4 regions of the Weizmannia sp. FSL K6-0777 genome follow, and region 1 is predicted to be linked to each of the others. Evidence: riboswitches for the same ligand, from Rfam matches in the RefSeq annotation. Region 1 holds a riboswitch; each other region holds the start of a gene.
The links. Region 1 has a riboswitch for thiamine pyrophosphate ahead of thiT (energy-coupled thiamine transporter ThiT). Riboswitches for the same ligand answer to the same signal wherever they lie in the genome.

Region 1 (4,214 bases):
GCCTTTGCAGCCGAACATTTGCAGTTTTGCAAAGAGACCGGTTTAAAGGGGCGTATCCTCGTTGCCAAAGAAGGGATCAACGGCACCGTTTCCGGAACGGTTGAACAAACAACCAAATATAAAGAAAAGATGCACGCCGATCCCCGGTTCCGGGACATGGTCTTTAAAGAAGATGAAGCAGATGGCCATGCGTTTAAAAAAATGCACGTCCGCCCGCGTAAGGAACTGGTTACGCTGCGGCTTGAAAAAGATATCAATCCGAATGAAAAAACGGGAAAATATTTATCCCCGAAAGAATTTCGCGAGGCGCTGCTGGCTGAAGATACCGTTGTACTGGATGCGCGCAATGATTATGAGTATGATCTCGGCCATTTCCGCGGAGCATTGCGCCCGGATATCCGCGCTTTCCGCGAACTGCCGGGATGGGTGCGCGAACATAAAGATCAATTAAAAGGCAAAAGAATTGTGACGTATTGCACAGGCGGCATCCGCTGTGAAAAATTTTCGGGCTGGCTTTTGGAAGAAGGGTTTGAAGATGTCGGCCAACTGCACGGCGGGATTGTAACATACGGAAAGGATCCGGAAGTGCAGGGCGAGCTGTGGGACGGCAAACTGTATGTATTCGACGAACGGATTTCCGTTCCGGTCAATCGAAAAGAACATGTCGTTGTCGGCCGGGATTATTTTACGGGGGAACCGTGCGAACGTTATGTCAACTGCGCCAACCCGGCCTGCAACAAGCAAATTTTATGCTCGGAAGAAAATGAACATAAATATATGCGGAGCTGCTCGCATGAATGCCGTACCGTACCAAATAACTTATATGTAAAAGAACACGGCCTTACACCGGAAGAAGTGGCTGAACGGCTGCGCCGGATCGAAGAAGAAGACGCGGCGTTAAACCGGTAACCGGTGCGGCTTTTAACCTTACGATCCGAAAAGCGGATGGTGAAAAAGGGCATGGAAACCGTGCTCGCTCCCTGCCGGAACGATTCCTTGCTTCGGAAACGGCATTTTCTTGAAAGAAACAAGGCCTAAAGAGCGGAATGTGAAAAAGAGAAGAAAAACCGGGAACTGCTGCAAACATCCCAGCTCGGGGGCAGGGTTAACAAGCGGTGCGTTCCGGAACAGAGAAAGGATTTGGTGCAACTGGGCCAAATCCTTTTTATCTGCCTGTTTTTTGTGTAAAATGGGGAAAAATGGGCATCTTTGCCGCTTCATACGCGGTATGGCAGAGGATGAAAATCAGCGGGCAATATTTTCAGGATAGAAAGAAAGGCGGGATTTGGATGTGCGGGAGGTACACGTTAACGGCATCTGTAAATGAATTGGAAGAAAGGTTCCATGCCAAAGCTTCTTTTTCAAGCAGTGAATATGCCAAAAGTTATAATGTCGCGCCTTCGCAAATGGTGGCTGCCGTGATCAGCGCCCATGGGCAGTACAGACTCGGTTTTTTAAAATGGGGCTTGATTCCTTCCTGGGCAAAAGATCCGAAAATCGGGCATAAGATGATCAATGCCAGAAGCGAAACCGTATTTCAGAAACCGGGTTTCCGGGAGGCAGTGAAAAGGCGGCGCTGCCTCATTCCGGCCGATTCTTTTTTTGAGTGGAACCGAAAAGACGGCACCCGGGCGCCGATGCGGATCAGGCTTAAGAACAGGGGCATTTTTGCGATGGCCGGGCTTTGGGAAAAATGGATGGACCAGGAAGGGAATCCGGTCTTTACTTGCACGATTTTAACGACAAAGGCGAACAGGATGATGGCAAAAATTCACGACCGGATGCCGGTGATTTTACGCAGGGAAGATGAAGAAAAATGGCTGGACACATCGGTCACTGAGGCGGGCCGGCTGTTGCCACTCCTTTCGCAGTATGATGCAGACCTAATGGAAATGTATGCCGTATCTGAACGCGTCAATTCGCCGAAAAACAATTTTCCGGAGCTGTTATTGCCAAAAGATTAAATTTTTTGTTGAAATGTTGTGGCAAAAAGTTTATCATAAAGGTGACAATTTCATGAACGTAACCACAGGGGGAGCGTTAAGCTGAGAGTGAACGCCATGTTCTGACCCTTTGAACCTGTCCGGTTAATGCCGGCGTAGGGATGTGGAATTTCTTTTGTCCTCCCATGGTTCGTTATGTTCATGCATACCAAAAGGGGGATTTTTTTATGGGCAAATTAAGTTTACAGGCTATGATTGAAGCGGCTATTTTTGCGGCGTTCGCGCTCGTGTTGGACTTATTGCCGTCCATTAAGGTGACGTCCGCGATTTCTCTGTCGTTTGCCATGCTGCCGATTTTTGTGGTCGCTTTTCGCTGGGGATTTAAAGCAAGTGTTGCTTCCGGATTTATTTGGAGCCTGCTGCAGATCGTCACCGGTGATGCTAATGATATTCTTAACCCGCTTCAGGGCATCATGGAATATCCGGTCGCTTTTTCGTTCATCGGGTTTGCCGGGCTTTTCCGGCCGCTTGTCGAAAGAAGCTGTCGTCACTATAAAAAGGGCACGATGACTTTTTGGATATGCCTTTCCGTTCTTACCGGAAGTTTTGCCCGCTATTTCTGGCATTTCGTAGCCGGCGTGATTTTTTGGGGTTCCTATGCGCCTAAAGGACAGTCGGCGTTTCTCTATTCTCTCATCATGAATGGCGGCACGATGATTGGGAATGCGATTTTATGCGCAGCTGTTGCGGCGATTCTCTTGAATGCCGCCCCGCAGCTGCTGACAAAATACCGCAATCCGCACAGGCATGCGGCATAAAAGCAACTTGAAAACGGCAAGGCCAACTGCGCCTTGCCGTTTTCGCTGAAGGAAAGAGGCTTCATGGTAACAGGCGCCTTGTAAAGCCGGCAGTCCGGTTTTTACTGCTTTTTCGGTTGATGATAGGAGGCTACGGGTAATGCTTTCGAGAAACGGGAAAAGATAAATAGAAGGAAAATGAAAGAAAGGGGATTTTATGGACAAAGACATTCATCACCCGTTTGGCCACCGGGTCATCCCGATGGCTTCGATTGAAAGCGGAACAGGCAGAGAATTGCTGCCGGATCTCTATTGCCTTACCATCCAAATTGTCAATGTGTGCCTGATCGGCAGGGCCGGAACCGATGCATTTGTTCTCGTGGATGCCGGCATGCCGGGTTCTGCCGAAGCGATATTTTCAGCCGTGCGGGCACGCTTCGGGGAAAAGGCAAAACCAAAAGCGGTTTTACTGACGCACGGCCATTTTGACCATGTCGGAGCGATTGCGCCATTATTGGAAAAGTGGGACGTGCCGGTTTTTGCACATCGATTGGAGTTGCCCTATTTAACCGGGCGTGAAACGTATCCGGATCCCGATCCGTCCGTTGAAGGCGGCCTGCTGGCGAAGATTTCCATGATTTATCCGAATGAACCGGTTGATCTTGGCCATGCTGTCCAGCCCCTTCCCGAAGACGGGACGGTCCCATTTTTGCCGGGCTGGAAATGGATCCATACGCCCGGCCATTCGAGAGGGCATGTGTCGTTCTTCAGGGAAGCAGACAGCGTGTTGATCACGGGGGACGCATTTATCACCGTCAGGCAGGATGAATTTTGGAAAGTGCTGGTGCAAAGGCAGGAAGTAAACGGGCCGCCGCGCTATTTTACAAATGACTGGAAAGCGGCCAAACGCTCAGTTGAAAAATTAGCTGCCTTAAAGCCGGAAACTGCTGTTTGCGGCCACGGGATCCCGATGTCTGGCTCCGGCTTGCGGAAAGGGCTTGAGGCCCTTGTATCCGGATTTGATGAAATCGCGCTCCCGGATCACGGGAAATACGTAGATGGCACACAATAGGCGGTTTGTTCATTGCTTCCTTCCCCGCAAAGGTTTACAATAATTTGTAAATGGATGGATATAAAGGGGCGAGAAAATTGGAAGTCAAAGATTTTATGATCCGGGATGTTATTACGGTAAAAAAAGAGACAACGATCCGGGAACTGTTAAAGGTGCTTGCCCACCACCGGATCGGCGGCGTACCGGTCGTGGACGCGGAAGGAAAGCTGCTCGGTATGATCAGCGACGGGGATGTCATCCGCTTTTTGCAGCCAAAGGCACGGACCGTTTACGATTTTTATATTACGATCGTGGTAAATGAGCAGGAAGACTTTAATGAAAAATTGGTGCACAGCCTGGACTTCCCGGTGGAAAAGATTATGAAACGGCGGGAACTGTATACGGTAAGGCCTGAAGACGATT
Region 2 (4,214 bases), 740 kb from region 1:
CTATGATAAGGTAAGGTCAATGAAAATGAATATTCACAAAAATCTGTTAGATACACCGAGTTGGCTGAGAGAAGTACCTTTCTAACCTGATCTAGTATGTTCGAGCGAAGGAAAGTAGGTGATGAAATGACACCTGATGATTTGTAATTTATACACCCGCTTTCCGATTAGGGCGGTTTTTTTATTTTGAGGAACCGCCTCTATCTATCGTTGTTCTTCGTGGGGTTATAGAGCAGACCGTGTCGATAATTCGTAATCAATATCAAACAAGAAGGCATACGCTTATTGGGGTTAGTATGAAACATAAACGCTTGGAACAAGAGAGTTCACTTGGTCAGCTTTCGTTAGCTCGTAAAAGTAACGATAAGTCGAGAAGCCCCTACTTCGAGTGACCCGTCGAAGTGGAAGTAGTTCACTGTGGAGCCATTTTTATACGTATATGTCAATTCTATTTCGTGCAATGTTTTGTACTCGCCTGAAGCGGGAGAAGGGAGAAAAATGAACAATCAATTTCGACGAGAAGATATTGACTTTTATTCAAATGGAACAAGATGCAGCGCGTGGCTATATTTACCCAATGTAGATAAAAGGTGCCCGGTCATTGTAATGGCTCATGGCTTGGGTGGAGTGCGTGAAATGCGGTTGGACGCATATGCTGAAAGGTTTGCTGCTGCCGGGTATGCCTGCTTTTTATTTGATTATCGTAACCATGGAGCAAGTGACGGAAATAAAAGACAACGGATAAATGTAAAAGAACAACTTGCAGATTGGAACTCTGCCATTGATTTCATCAAAAAGAATGATAGGATTGATGATAGTAAAATACTACTGTTTGGAAGTTCGTTTAGTGGGGGACACGTTATAACCCTATCAGCTCATCGAGTAGATATTCTTGCAACCGTGGCACAGTGTCCCTATACAAACAATTTAGCTACAATGAAAACGGTCTCACCACTATCTGCCCTAAAAATATTACCCTTTGCCATAGCCGACGTTTTATCTTCTATTACCGGGTATCATCCGGTCATGATTAAATTGGTGGATGCGCCTGGGAAAGTAGCGATGATGGCTGTTCCTGATTACAAAGAGGTTTTTAAGTTGATGCCTGAAAATTTAAAGTTTGTGAATAAAGCCCCTGCAAGAACGGTTTTGGAATTTTTTAAATATTCTCCTAGTAGATATACTAAAAATATAGAAATACCGATATTTTATGCGGTTTGTCGGAAAGATACATTAGCACCTGCTTGGGCAACCATAAAGTGTGCAAAACGCTCCAAGAAAGCAACGATAAAAGAGTATGACTGTGGACATTTCGATATTTATTTAGGTGATTATTTTGAAAATGCAATAGTAGATTATATAGGCTTTTTTGATAAAATTACAAAAGGCTAGTTGGATAATCAAATGCAACAAGCTAAATAAATGAAAAAAAACATGATAAACCGTTTGCGATAAAAACGCAATCAATACGGGGGTTTATCTATGGTGAAGATTGCCACCCTTCGTGCAGAAGGAAATCCATGCAAGTAATCACTGATATGGTTGGCTGTAATAAAAATACCGTATCTCGGGAACTGAAGCGTGGTACGGGCAGCATTTGAGTCAACATTCTTTGGCTCTGTTTCCATATTTTACAAAAACTTAAAAGACGGACAATAAATCTCCTGTTGCACAAAATACGATACTATGATATGGTAAGAGTAATGTAAATGAATATTCATAATAATCTACTAGGGGCGCCGGGTTGGCTGAGAAGTACCCTTTGAACCTGATCTAGTTCGTACTAGCGAAGGGAAGTAGGTGATGAAATTACACCTGATGATTTGTAATTGATACACCCGCTTTCCGATGGAGGGCGGTTTTTTTATTTTGAGGATGCTCCTCCTGCCATTGCTCGGGGCAAAGGGTGAAACCAGCCTGCAAACCGCATTCGGCTTTCCGGTAAACAAGGAGGAATCATTGTTGAAACGATCTTTTACAGAAAGACTTTATCAAAATGTCCAACCGATTTGGGAGAAAAACCATAACCATCCTTTTGTCGTAGGACTGGGGAACGGAACTTTAGAAAGAGATAAATTTATCTATTATTTAAAGCAGGATTACGTATATTTAGTTGAGTACGCAAAACTGTTTGCCATGGGTGTTGTGAAAGCGGGTAACCTTGACATGATGACGAGATTTGCTGCGGTGCTCCATGAATCGTTGCATTTTGAGATGGAACTGCACCGCCAATACGCTGCCGAGTTTGGCGTTACTCGGACGGATTTAGAAGCAACCCAACCAACGCCGGTCAACCTTGCTTACACGAGTTACATGCTGCAAGTGGCCGCCAATGGAAGCTTGGCTGAACTTGTTGCCTGCTTGTTGCCGTGTGCCTGGGATTATTGGGAAATTGGGAAACTGCTAAAAGTAAATCATCGAGACACATTGGAGGCCAATCCTTACAAGAAATGGATCGAAACCTATTCTTCAGAAACGTTCGGCTCCGGAACGCAGTGGTTAATTGACTTAATGGACCAACTGGCAAGCGGAAAATCAGAAACGGAACTGGCAGTCTTAGAACGCCATTTTCAAATAGCCTCAAAGTATGAGTATTTATTTTGGGATATGAACGATAAAAAACAAGACTGGCCGGTCTGATTTTCATTCGCAACTAAAAAGGAGGGAAGGTTGGTTCTAATGAGAAAAACACAAAAAATAACAGCAACTGCAGTTATTGCAGCTATCACAACTGCATCCAGCAGTTTGATTTATATCCCGGTTGGTTTTGCAAAAATTTTTCCGGTACAGCATTTTGCCAACATACTCTCGGCTGTTTTGCTCGGCCCCGGTTATGCGGTTGCGCAAGCTTTTATATCCTCGCTTTTACGTAACTTGCTTGGGACGGGGAGTATTTTTGCCTTTCCGGGAAGCATGATCGGCGCGTTTTTGGCAGCTTATCTGTACGCGAAGACGAATAAGCTCATTTTTGCCTTTGTTGGGGAGGTCATGGGGACAGGCATTCTCGGTGCCTTGGCATGTTATCCCATTGCTGTTTTCTTACTCGGCCAAGCGTCAACGCTTTTCGGATTTATCCCTGCCTTCTTTTTAAGCTCTTTTGCAGGGGCCATTTTTGGCTATGTTTTGATAAAAGTTTTACAAAAAAATAAAGGGTGGGACAGAATGATCAATCATACCGTAAGCAACCGTAAGTTTTGAGCGAAACACCGGGGAGGAATGAAGGCATTGCCACGGCGCATACAGGATGCCAGCTATTGATAACCGGCCAAAATTTATGCCAGCAAAATCAGGCTCTTGAAAGCAGAGCCTGATGCTGTTGGCATTATGACGGCACTCCGGCATAGTCTGAAACCTTCGCTGGCCGGATCCATTTGCCAACCGGCTCGCCTGTATACAGCCGCTATCCAGATTGAATACGAGCTTCCTCTTACATTTACATTTGAACGAAGCCACGGAGGATTGAGGGCATTGCCACGACGCATACAGGATGCCAGCTATTGATAACCGGCCAAAATTTATGCCAGCAAAATCAGGCTCTTGAAAGCAGAGCCTGATGCTGTTGGCATTATGACGGCACTCCGGCATAGTCTGAAACCTTCGCTGGCCGGATCCATTTGCCAACCGGCTCACCCTTGATACCACCGCCATCCAGATCAAATACGAGCTGTCCTCTTACAAAAGTTTTCGTAACCCGGCAATCAATTTTTCTGCCGATATACGGGCTGTGCTTATGGCGGTAATAGAGGTCTTCCGCACTTACCGTGTATGGCCGGTCGGGATCGAGAAAGAGGAGATCCGCATCTTTTGCGAGCGCAATTTCCCCTTTCGATTTTAAGCCAAAACGTTCGGCAGGGTTGGTTGCAATCATGCGCGTAAATTGCGTAATGGGAATATTGCGCTTTTTGACAGCCTCATCGAACATCAAATCGACATTATTCTGGCACCCGGTTATGCCGCCCCATACCTCAAAAATATTTCCGGTTTCGCTGTCCTTCATTACAGGCGGGCAAGGGGAATGGTCGGATGTCAGCATATCGATTTTTCCTTGTTTCAATCCTTCCCAAAGTTTTTCCTGCTCCGCTTCGCTGCGTAAAGGCGGGGAACATTTTGCAAGCGGGCCGATTTCCGCAAATTGGGCTGTTGTGATTGTAAAATAATGTGGGCACGACTCAAGCGTGACATCCTGTCCTTCGTTCCGCGCTTTCGTAATTTCT
Region 3 (4,214 bases), 820 kb from region 1:
TTATTTCAAGCGGCAAAACAATGTTTTGCAGTGCCGTCCGCCAAGGCAGAAGCAAATCCTGCTGCGGCATGAAACCGGCGGCATCCTGAACCCCATCCGGTTTGCCGTCAAGCAGCACTTTGCCGCCATTCGCCTTTTCAATCCCGGCAATGATATTTAACAGCGTGCTTTTTCCGCATCCGCTCGGCCCGATAAAAGTACAGAATTCACCTTTCCGGATCGTTGCGGAAATGCCTTCCAGCACTTTTTTCCCGCCAAATGTTTTCGTAATACCTTCCAATTGCAAATACGTCATGGCCGGTTTGGAAGAAATTCGTTTGTGTAGGCAGCCTTGATGTTGATTTTTTTCTTAATGACTTTATGGTCATAAAGGAAGTCCATATAACGGCGCCACACTTCTTCCTTCTGTACCCCCCATTCCGCGGCATCGTCCTGGTACTTCGTGCTTAGCCACTTCTGGCTGGCGCGGACAAGCCCTTTATTTGTATCCGGCACGTCCTTAATCAGGATATCGGCGGCCTGTTCCGGGTGCTTGATTGCAAATGTATAGCCTTGAGCCGTAGCCTTCATAAAAGATTTGACAAGAGGTTTATCCCCTTTGGCCAGTTTTTCGCTTGTAATGATGACCGGGCTGTAATAATCAAGCGCAGGGTCGAGATCTTTGACCATGATAAGATTCAGTTTTTTCCCGCTCCGCTCTGCCTGGATGCCGTCCCAGCCGTAATAAATCCATTCAAAATCCGCTTCACGCCCGATTGATTTGAAAAAATCCGTCTGGCCGAGCACAATATTTTTTACTTTGCTGTAGTCGGCGCCATATTTTTCCATGACCGTTTTGATGACGGCTTCTTCAGACGGCGAACCCCAGCCGCCGTAACGTTTTCCTTCAAAGTCTTTCGGAGAAGTGATGTTGTCTTTTTTCAAAGAAGCAAAGCCAGAAGTATTGTGCTGGATAATCGCGGCAATGGACACAATCGGAATTCCTTCCGTCCTTGCCGTGGTGACATTTTCCTGATAGCTGACCCCGAAATCCGCTTTCCCGGAAGCCACCATTTGTTCAGCCGTAATATTGTCCCCCGGCTGGATGATTTTCACATCCAGGCCCTGCTTTTGAAAATAGTGTTTTGTTTTAGCTACATACAGGCCGGTATGATTGGTGTTCGGAAACCAGTCCAGCACAACCGTCACCTTTTGCAGCGCTTTTTTGCTGTTTTCTTTCTGCCCGCTGCTGGTGCATCCAGCAGCAAGCAGCAACATGGCCGCCTGCAAGATGATTAACATTTTCCTCATTGATGATCTTCCTTTCGGTATACCCATGGTGCGGATAGCCTTTGCAAACATTCAACAGCGCCGTATAAAAGAAATGTGAGCCCAATGATGACAGCAGAGATGGCAAACAGGCGGGCCGTCATAAAAGATTTCGTCGCCCTTGTCAGCATGACGCCGAGCCCTTCGCTTGCGCCGAGCCACTCACCGATAATAGCGCCCATCACACTATATGTAACGGCAATTTTTAAACCGGAAAAAAAGTAAGGGAGCACAGCCGGAAATTTGACTTTCCGGTATAGCTGCCATTTTGAAGCATGCATGGTCTTTAACAGTTTCACCAGGTCATCATCCACCGTTTGAAACCCTTCCAGGATGCTCAATGCCAGCGGGAAAAAGCAGATTAAAATGACCACAATGATTTTGGACTGGAGCCCGAATCCGAACCAGACGATTAAAAGCGGCGCAATTGCCACAATCGGAATCGTTTGCGAAACGACCAAAAGCGGCCGGACCAGCATCCGGAAAACGGGAACCATATCCATAAAAACGGCAATCGCTGCGCCAATCACAATGGAAAAGGCTAACCCGATCAATACTTCTTTTGCAGTTTGCCAAATATTGGGCCAAACCATCCATTGCAGGCTTTTCAATTCCTGCCATACTTCCGTCGGTTTTGGCAGCATCCATTCACTGATATGAAAGCCGGCCGTTACCCCTTGCCAGACGAAGAGCAAAAAAATGAGCCAGGCAGCCGTGAGCGCCGTGTTAACGAACCGGCTGCGGCGTTTGTTCGCGATATTTTGCAATTTTTTCATCCATTGTCACCCCGGTGCTTGGCCGGTAATGGATTTTGATCGATGTGAGGACATCAATCGCACCGGCTTGGACGCAAGCATCCTGCGCTTTTTTGATGATCTCAAGCAGCTCGTCAAGATCGCCTTCCATCGTCGTTTCCATTGCCCCGACTTCATAACGTACGCCGGCGTTTTGGACGACTTCGATCGCGCGGTCGACGACACCGTATAAGTCATCACTTTTAATATGCGGAACAACTGAAAAAGAAACCGTTACTTGATTCGATTTTTCCATCAAATTCTCCTCCTTTTTTTCAAATAAAAAAGCTTTCATTGCATGCGCAAGAAAGCCTGTCCATCCAAAACATGCCGAAACATGCTTCAATATGAGACTCCCTACGCTGGCATTATCCAGATCAGGTGAAGGGTCGATGCAAAGCGGCATCCTCTCAGCCAAACCGGCTCCCCTGCTTTTTTTCCTTGTAATTTTATTGTAACATGAAAGCCATCCTTTTTGGCAAAAAATTTTCAATAGGATGGTGCGGTGCGCAAGCCGGCCTTTGCCTGCCTTGGTAAAGATTGGGGCGTTAAGATAGCGGGGATTTTTGACGGCCTTCCTTAACATAGAACGCCTCTACGTTAAGATAGCATGTCTTTTTTTCGGACTTCCTTAACGTAGAACGCCTCTACGTTAAGATAGCATGTCTTTTTTTCGGGCTTCCTTAACATAGAGCGCCTCTATGTTAAGATAGCGGAACTTTTGGGCAGCCTTCCTTAACATAGGACGTCTCTACATTAAGAAAGCATGACTTTTGGGCGGGCTTCCTTAACATAGAACGCCTCTACGTTAAGATAGCGGGCATTTTTTTCGAGCTTCCTTAACGTAGAACGCCTCTACGTTAAGGAAGCGGGACTTTTGGACGACCTTCCTTAACATAGAGAGTTCTACGTTAAGATAGCGGAACTTTTTGCCGGCATTCCTCAACATAGAACGCCTCTACATTAAGAAAGCGGGCATTTTTTTCGAGCTTCCTTAACGTAGAACGCCTCTACGTTAAGGAAGCGGGACTTTTGGGCAGCCTTAACATAGGACGTCTCTACATTAAGAAAGCATGTCTTTTTGTCGAGCTTCCTTTCTATGTTAAGATAAATCCTGCTTTTTTCACCCTTCCTTAACATAGAACGCCCTACGTTAAGATAGCGGGGATTTTTGGTCTCCTTCCTTAACGTAGAGTGACTCTACGTTAAGGTAGCGAGGATTTTTCGCGGCCTTCCTTAACGTAGAGTTCCAACCCGTGCGTAAGTAACGCCGCTTATTCATGCTTTAAAGGCAAGGGTTTCCCTGCATGCCAACCCAAAGTTCCGACTGTTCGAGCGCATAAGCGACATCCAGCAGCCAATGTTCATTTCCTTTCGGCGCAACCAGCTGTACCCCTAAAGGAAGCCCGGCCGCTGTTACATGAACCGGCAGGCTGATCGCCGGCTGCCCGGTTAAATTGGCCAGCTGCGTAAACGGGGAAAACGTTAAGCTCGGTTCAAACATATCATAGACAAGTGCCTGCTGCTTTTCTTTCGGAAGTCCGGTAACGCCAAACAAGCGATCCCGCTCTTTCCCGGTTTGGGTAAGTTCCCCGATTTTCGGTGCCGGAAACGCGGTTGAAGGCGTGATATACAGGTCATAAGTCTCATGGAAAGCAGCCATTTGTGCTGCGGCTTTATCCCACTCCGCAAGGCTCTTTGCGTATTCCGCCGCCGTGACATTTTTCCCGGCAGCATACAAGACCCACGAAACCGGCTCCATATCTTTTTCCGTAAGCGGGCGTCTAAGTGCGCTTTCCAAATCCGAAAGTTCCGCCGCCATTTCCCCGCAGTTCATTAAATAATAGTTTTCCATCAGCCGCCTGCCGTCAACACCGTTTTTGGCTTCTTCCACAAGATGGCCCTCCTGCTCCAGCCATTTTGCCGTTTTATAGACAGCCTGTTTTGCATCGCGGCTGACAGGCGTCCCGACCGGCGATTCAACCGAAAACGCGATCCGGTATTTTTTCGTTCCACTCCGCTCTAGTTCCTTTACATATCCCGGAAAAAGCGGCGTTTGAAAAGCAGCGGCGGGCTCTACCGTTTGTAGCACATCGAGGAGCGCTGCACTGT
Region 4 (4,214 bases), 120 kb from region 1:
GAAACGGATAAAATTTTTCATTTGGCGATTCCGTGCAAAGATCTTGATGAAACAGCCGATTTCTATCAAAAATTAGGCTGCAAGGTGGCGCGCCGATATGATGACCGGGTCACTTTCAATTTTTTCGGGGACCAGGTTGTCTGCCATCTAAGCCCTGAAAAAATTGACCTCAATCCGAAAATGTATCCCCGTCATTTCGGCATTACTTTTTTGGATAAAGCAGCATTTGAGGAAACCCTTCAATCTGCAAGGAAAAACCATTTACCATTTTTCCAGGAGAAAATGGTCCGATTTGGGGGCAGGCAAGAGGAACATTGGACATTTTTCCTCCAAGACCCCTCTAACAACTTGCTCGAATTTAAATATTACCATGATGAAAGCATGGTATATTAACCAGTCCCATTCATTGCTCAAGGCCGGGCCATGCGCCTGCTTTTTCTAGACAGCGACCCCATTTTGTCGGCTTGCAGGCATGCTCTGGGTGTAGCGGTTTCTACTCCTAATCTGCCTCAGCAAAAGGCGGCTGATGTTTTACGCCGGGTTCTTCACGAAGTTGCAGTGAGCCTTCCTTCTGCTTCACATCAAAAAATTACAAGCAAACCATGCAAAAAACCGCAGACCATACAGCTGCGGTTTTTTTCGAATTCTTACAGGAAGGAGCGGTGCTTGAAATTCGGGGATAGGTCCGGAAGTTGTTAACAAACGCCAAAATTTATCGCTCCTTCATCGGTTTCGAATTCAAACGCTACCGGAAGTAAATGTTGTCTTCACTTCCGGTCATTTTGGTTTCTTATTGATTTTCTATGTTGACAAAAGCCTTTTCGGGATTGACATGTGTTTTTGTGATTTTTGCCTGGTACAGCCAATCCGAAACGTCTTGCCATTTTTTTGGGTCCTGATCGGCAATAGTTTTATTTTTCTCGTCCATCTTCGGCAGTAAAATGTGCAGGCTCTTCGTTTCCACATTTTTATCCAGCGGTGAAGAGGCATCTTCATGTTTTAACAAAATGGCAAGTGCCTTTTCCGGATGTTTTTTGACATATTGCTGGCCTTTTTCGGCGGCAGCAAGAAATTTTTTAAAAATGTCTGGCTGCTGTTTCAGCTTATTTTCGTTTGCGATAAAAACGAGTTCTTCATAATCCGGAACGCCGTATTTTGCCGGATTGAACGCTCTAACGGGTACGCCCTCCTTTTCCAGCAGCAGCTGTTCATGATTGACAAAACCGCCGACGATCGCATCAGTTTTATGGGCTGTCAGAGCAGGGATTAAATCATAGCCAACATCCACTGTTTTCACCTTGTCCGGATCGCCCCCGTCTGCTTTGACCATTGTCCGCACGGCTGCTTCTTCCAGCGGAATGGAAGAGTAGCCGACCGTTTTGCCCGCCAGGTCTTTCGGTGAGCGGATGCCGCTTGAAGCCGGCACCATCACACGGTTCAGCGTATGGCGGACGACGGTGCCAAAAGATTGGACCGGAATATTCTCATCGCGTGCGATTAACACTTGGGGTTGATAACTTAATGCAATATCAATTCGATTCGCAGCCGCAAGTTTTAACGGGTCATTTGTGTCAGAAGGCATTTTGATGCTGACATCAAGGCCCTGCGCTTTAAAATAGCCTTTTTCCTGGGCTACATAAAGAAAAGAATGAACCGCATTTGGATACCAATCCAGCATGATCGTTACTTTTTGCGCATGTTTCGTTGCTTGCTGCAAATGATTGCTGCAGGCACCTAGGAAACATGCGAGCACAGCGGCCATTATCCATCGTTTTTTCATTGAAAATCCCCCTAAATTTTTGTTCTGTTTTTCAATAAGCCTTTTTCCATCCCATAAATAAGCAAAAATAATCCCATGCCGAACGCAGCCAAAAGAAAAACGGCCGAAAAAACTGCGTCCGACTGCAAATATCCGGACATTCGCTTGCTAAAAAATCCAAGCCCCGCAGTTGCGCCAAGCCACTCCCCGATCGCTGCCCCGCTGACACAATATACAACCGATAATTTCAAGCCGGATAAAAATTGAGGAAGAGCCATTGGGACAGAAAGTTTTCGAAAAATATCCCAGCGGCTGGCGCCCATTGTCCGAAACAAATTCAAATAGGCGGAATCAACGGTTTTTAATCCGTCAAAAGTGCTGATTACAATCGGAAAGATAGCCGTTAACACAATGATCGCTACCTTGCTCCAAACTGAATAACCGAACCACATCATAAAAACAGGTGATACGGCGACAAGCGGGATCGTTTGCGAAATAACAAGAAACGGATAAAAGATTTTTTCAGCCATTTTGGAAACATACATGAGGACACCGATCATCACTCCACCCGTAACGGATAAAAGAAAACCGATGCCGACTTCCTCCACTGTCGCTGGCAAATGCACATTTATTAATTGCCTGTGATTTTCTATGAAAGATGCATAGATTTGGGTAGGGGACGGCAAAATGAAAGACGGGATCATCCCTTTCTGTATGACCCACTGCCAGCCGGCTATCAAGACCAGCATCGTAACGCAAAAAAGTCCGTAATCCCCCAGCCATTTTCGCCACTTCATTTAGGAAACCTCCTTTCATCCAAACTTCCAATATGTACAAGCTGCAAACCGTTCCAAAGCCCGTTCAACCATTTGAATTTTTTCCTGCTATAGCAATCTTCCACCTACTTTTTGTTTTTATTTCTTCCTGCCCGTCGTCATTGACGGGGTTTTTCCGGTTACCGCCCTAAAAGCAGCTATTTTCCCTCCCTTCCAACAGAAAAAAGCCAGGCCTGTAAAAGACCTGACTTTAATAAGCAAGAAAATTTTCACAAATCCCTACTTTCCTACGCCGGCATGATCCGGATCAGGTCCAAAGGGTTGAAAAACCAACTGTTTTTCTCTCAGCCCGCCAATCCGGGCACCCCTAGTAGTCTGAAATATTTACTTTTTTCCATTATAGGCTTTCTATTTGCTTGTGTAAAGTGGTGCAGGCTTTTTTCTATGGTGATTGGTTCAATTATTTAGCTCCAAGTCAGGGCTCCTGTTTTTCCAAAAATCCCGAAAAAAACCGCAAAAATTTTCAATCATGATGATACTCACGAACCGTCATCGTAAACTGAATAGACAGCCATTCAGATATGTTATTTTGCTTAACCATTATTTATATGGCAACGGCTGCGGTTGTAAGTGCTTACGGAAACAACCACATCGCCCCCTCTTCTCGTGCTTGTAAACTCACAAAAAGCACCCAATTTTATGAAAAATTTTAAAATCTTCTTGTTAAATGACATTCATGTCGCTTATAATAATAAAAACGACACAAATGTCATTTAAGGAGGAGCATAAATGAAAAATCCGCTTTTTAAAAATCATTCCTTTCTGTTCTTAATCAGTGCGCAAACCGTTTCAAATCTTGGGGACTGGCTGCATCTTGTTGCATTGTTTGCATTAGTGGCATTTAAGTGGCACGCTGACCCGATTGCAATGGCAGGCATTACATTATGCATGGTGCTGCCGTCAATTTTATTTGGATCCCCTGCCGGCTGGCTGGCAGACCGGTTTAACCGTAAAGTGCTGATGAGCTTCTCGGATTTCGCCCGCTGCGGTTGTGTGCTCGGGATTGCTTTTTCCGTTTCGCTTTGGCAAGTTTATATCTTTCTATTTTTTTTGGGCTTTTTCTCAGCCGTCTTTACCCCTGCAGAAAGCGGCCTGCTCCGCCAAGTTGTTGGTGAAAACCAAATACAGGCGGCAATCGGTACAAGCGAGATGATCAATAACAGCGCCAAAATCATCGGGCCAGTAGCAGGCGGCGCATTGATCAGCCTGACCGGAATCAAAGGCGCTTTTTATCTTGATGCCATTTCTTTCTCTCCGCTATTCTGCTGTTTGGAATCAAAGCGCCGACATTACAGAGCCCGGTAAAAAGTGATCTAGAACATCGGGAAAAGGGCGCGCTAACTGAAGGATTTCGCTTTCTCTCCGGTTTTCCCGTGTTAAAAATGGGTCTGATCGTTTTTTTTACCATGATACTGGCCTTGCAAATTTCTGATTCCCAGGCCATGTTATTAATAAGGGATATCAAGAACGCAACGGTCCATTTTGCGAGCTGGTGTATTGCGGCAAGCGGTTTTGGCATGCTTACTGCTTCCGTGCTGTTTACGAAAATAAAGTTAGGGGAGAAATTAATCACTTTAAAAATCAGCCCCGCCATACTTGGTTTGGGGTGTATCATAGTA

Region 2: another riboswitch for thiamine pyrophosphate. It lies ahead of tenA (thiaminase II); the one in region 1 lies ahead of thiT (energy-coupled thiamine transporter ThiT).
Region 3: another riboswitch for thiamine pyrophosphate. It lies ahead of NST70_RS03295 (MTH1187 family thiamine-binding protein); the one in region 1 lies ahead of thiT (energy-coupled thiamine transporter ThiT).
Region 4: another riboswitch for thiamine pyrophosphate. It lies ahead of NST70_RS07720 (ABC transporter permease); the one in region 1 lies ahead of thiT (energy-coupled thiamine transporter ThiT).

The regions. Positions count from the first base shown of each region.
Region 1 covers NZ_CP151971.1:1,541,736-1,545,949, forward strand. Annotated here, with positions in the region: gene NST70_RS07125 (rhodanese-related sulfurtransferase) at 1-909, shown strand, start outside; gene NST70_RS07130 (SOS response-associated peptidase) at 1,290-1,964, shown strand; TPP riboswitch at 2,022-2,122, shown strand; gene thiT (energy-coupled thiamine transporter ThiT) at 2,171-2,761, shown strand; gene NST70_RS07140 (MBL fold metallo-hydrolase) at 2,958-3,812, shown strand; gene NST70_RS07145 (CBS domain-containing protein) at 3,890-4,214, shown strand, end outside.
Region 2 covers NZ_CP151971.1:800,956-805,169, forward strand. Annotated here, with positions in the region: gene NST70_RS03600 (alpha/beta hydrolase) at 499-1,392, shown strand; TPP riboswitch at 1,723-1,812, shown strand; gene tenA (thiaminase II) at 1,849-2,640, shown strand; gene thiW (energy coupling factor transporter S component ThiW) at 2,680-3,198, shown strand; gene allB (allantoinase AllB) at 3,566-4,214, opposite strand, start outside.
Region 3 covers NZ_CP151971.1:723,355-727,568, reverse strand. Annotated here, with positions in the region: gene NST70_RS03310 (ABC transporter ATP-binding protein) at 1-295, opposite strand, end outside; gene NST70_RS03305 (ABC transporter substrate-binding protein) at 292-1,290, opposite strand; gene NST70_RS03300 (ABC transporter permease) at 1,287-2,084, opposite strand; gene NST70_RS03295 (MTH1187 family thiamine-binding protein) at 2,035-2,358, opposite strand; TPP riboswitch at 2,440-2,542, opposite strand; gene NST70_RS03290 (amidase) at 3,388-4,214, opposite strand, start outside.
Region 4 covers NZ_CP151971.1:1,657,437-1,661,650, reverse strand. Annotated here, with positions in the region: gene NST70_RS07730 (VOC family protein) at 1-393, shown strand, start outside; gene NST70_RS07735 (phosphosulfolactate synthase) at 1-11, shown strand, start outside; gene NST70_RS07725 (ABC transporter substrate-binding protein) at 791-1,780, opposite strand; gene NST70_RS07720 (ABC transporter permease) at 1,792-2,556, opposite strand; TPP riboswitch at 2,803-2,914, opposite strand; partial or broken gene NST70_RS07715 (MFS transporter) at 3,325-4,214, shown strand, end outside.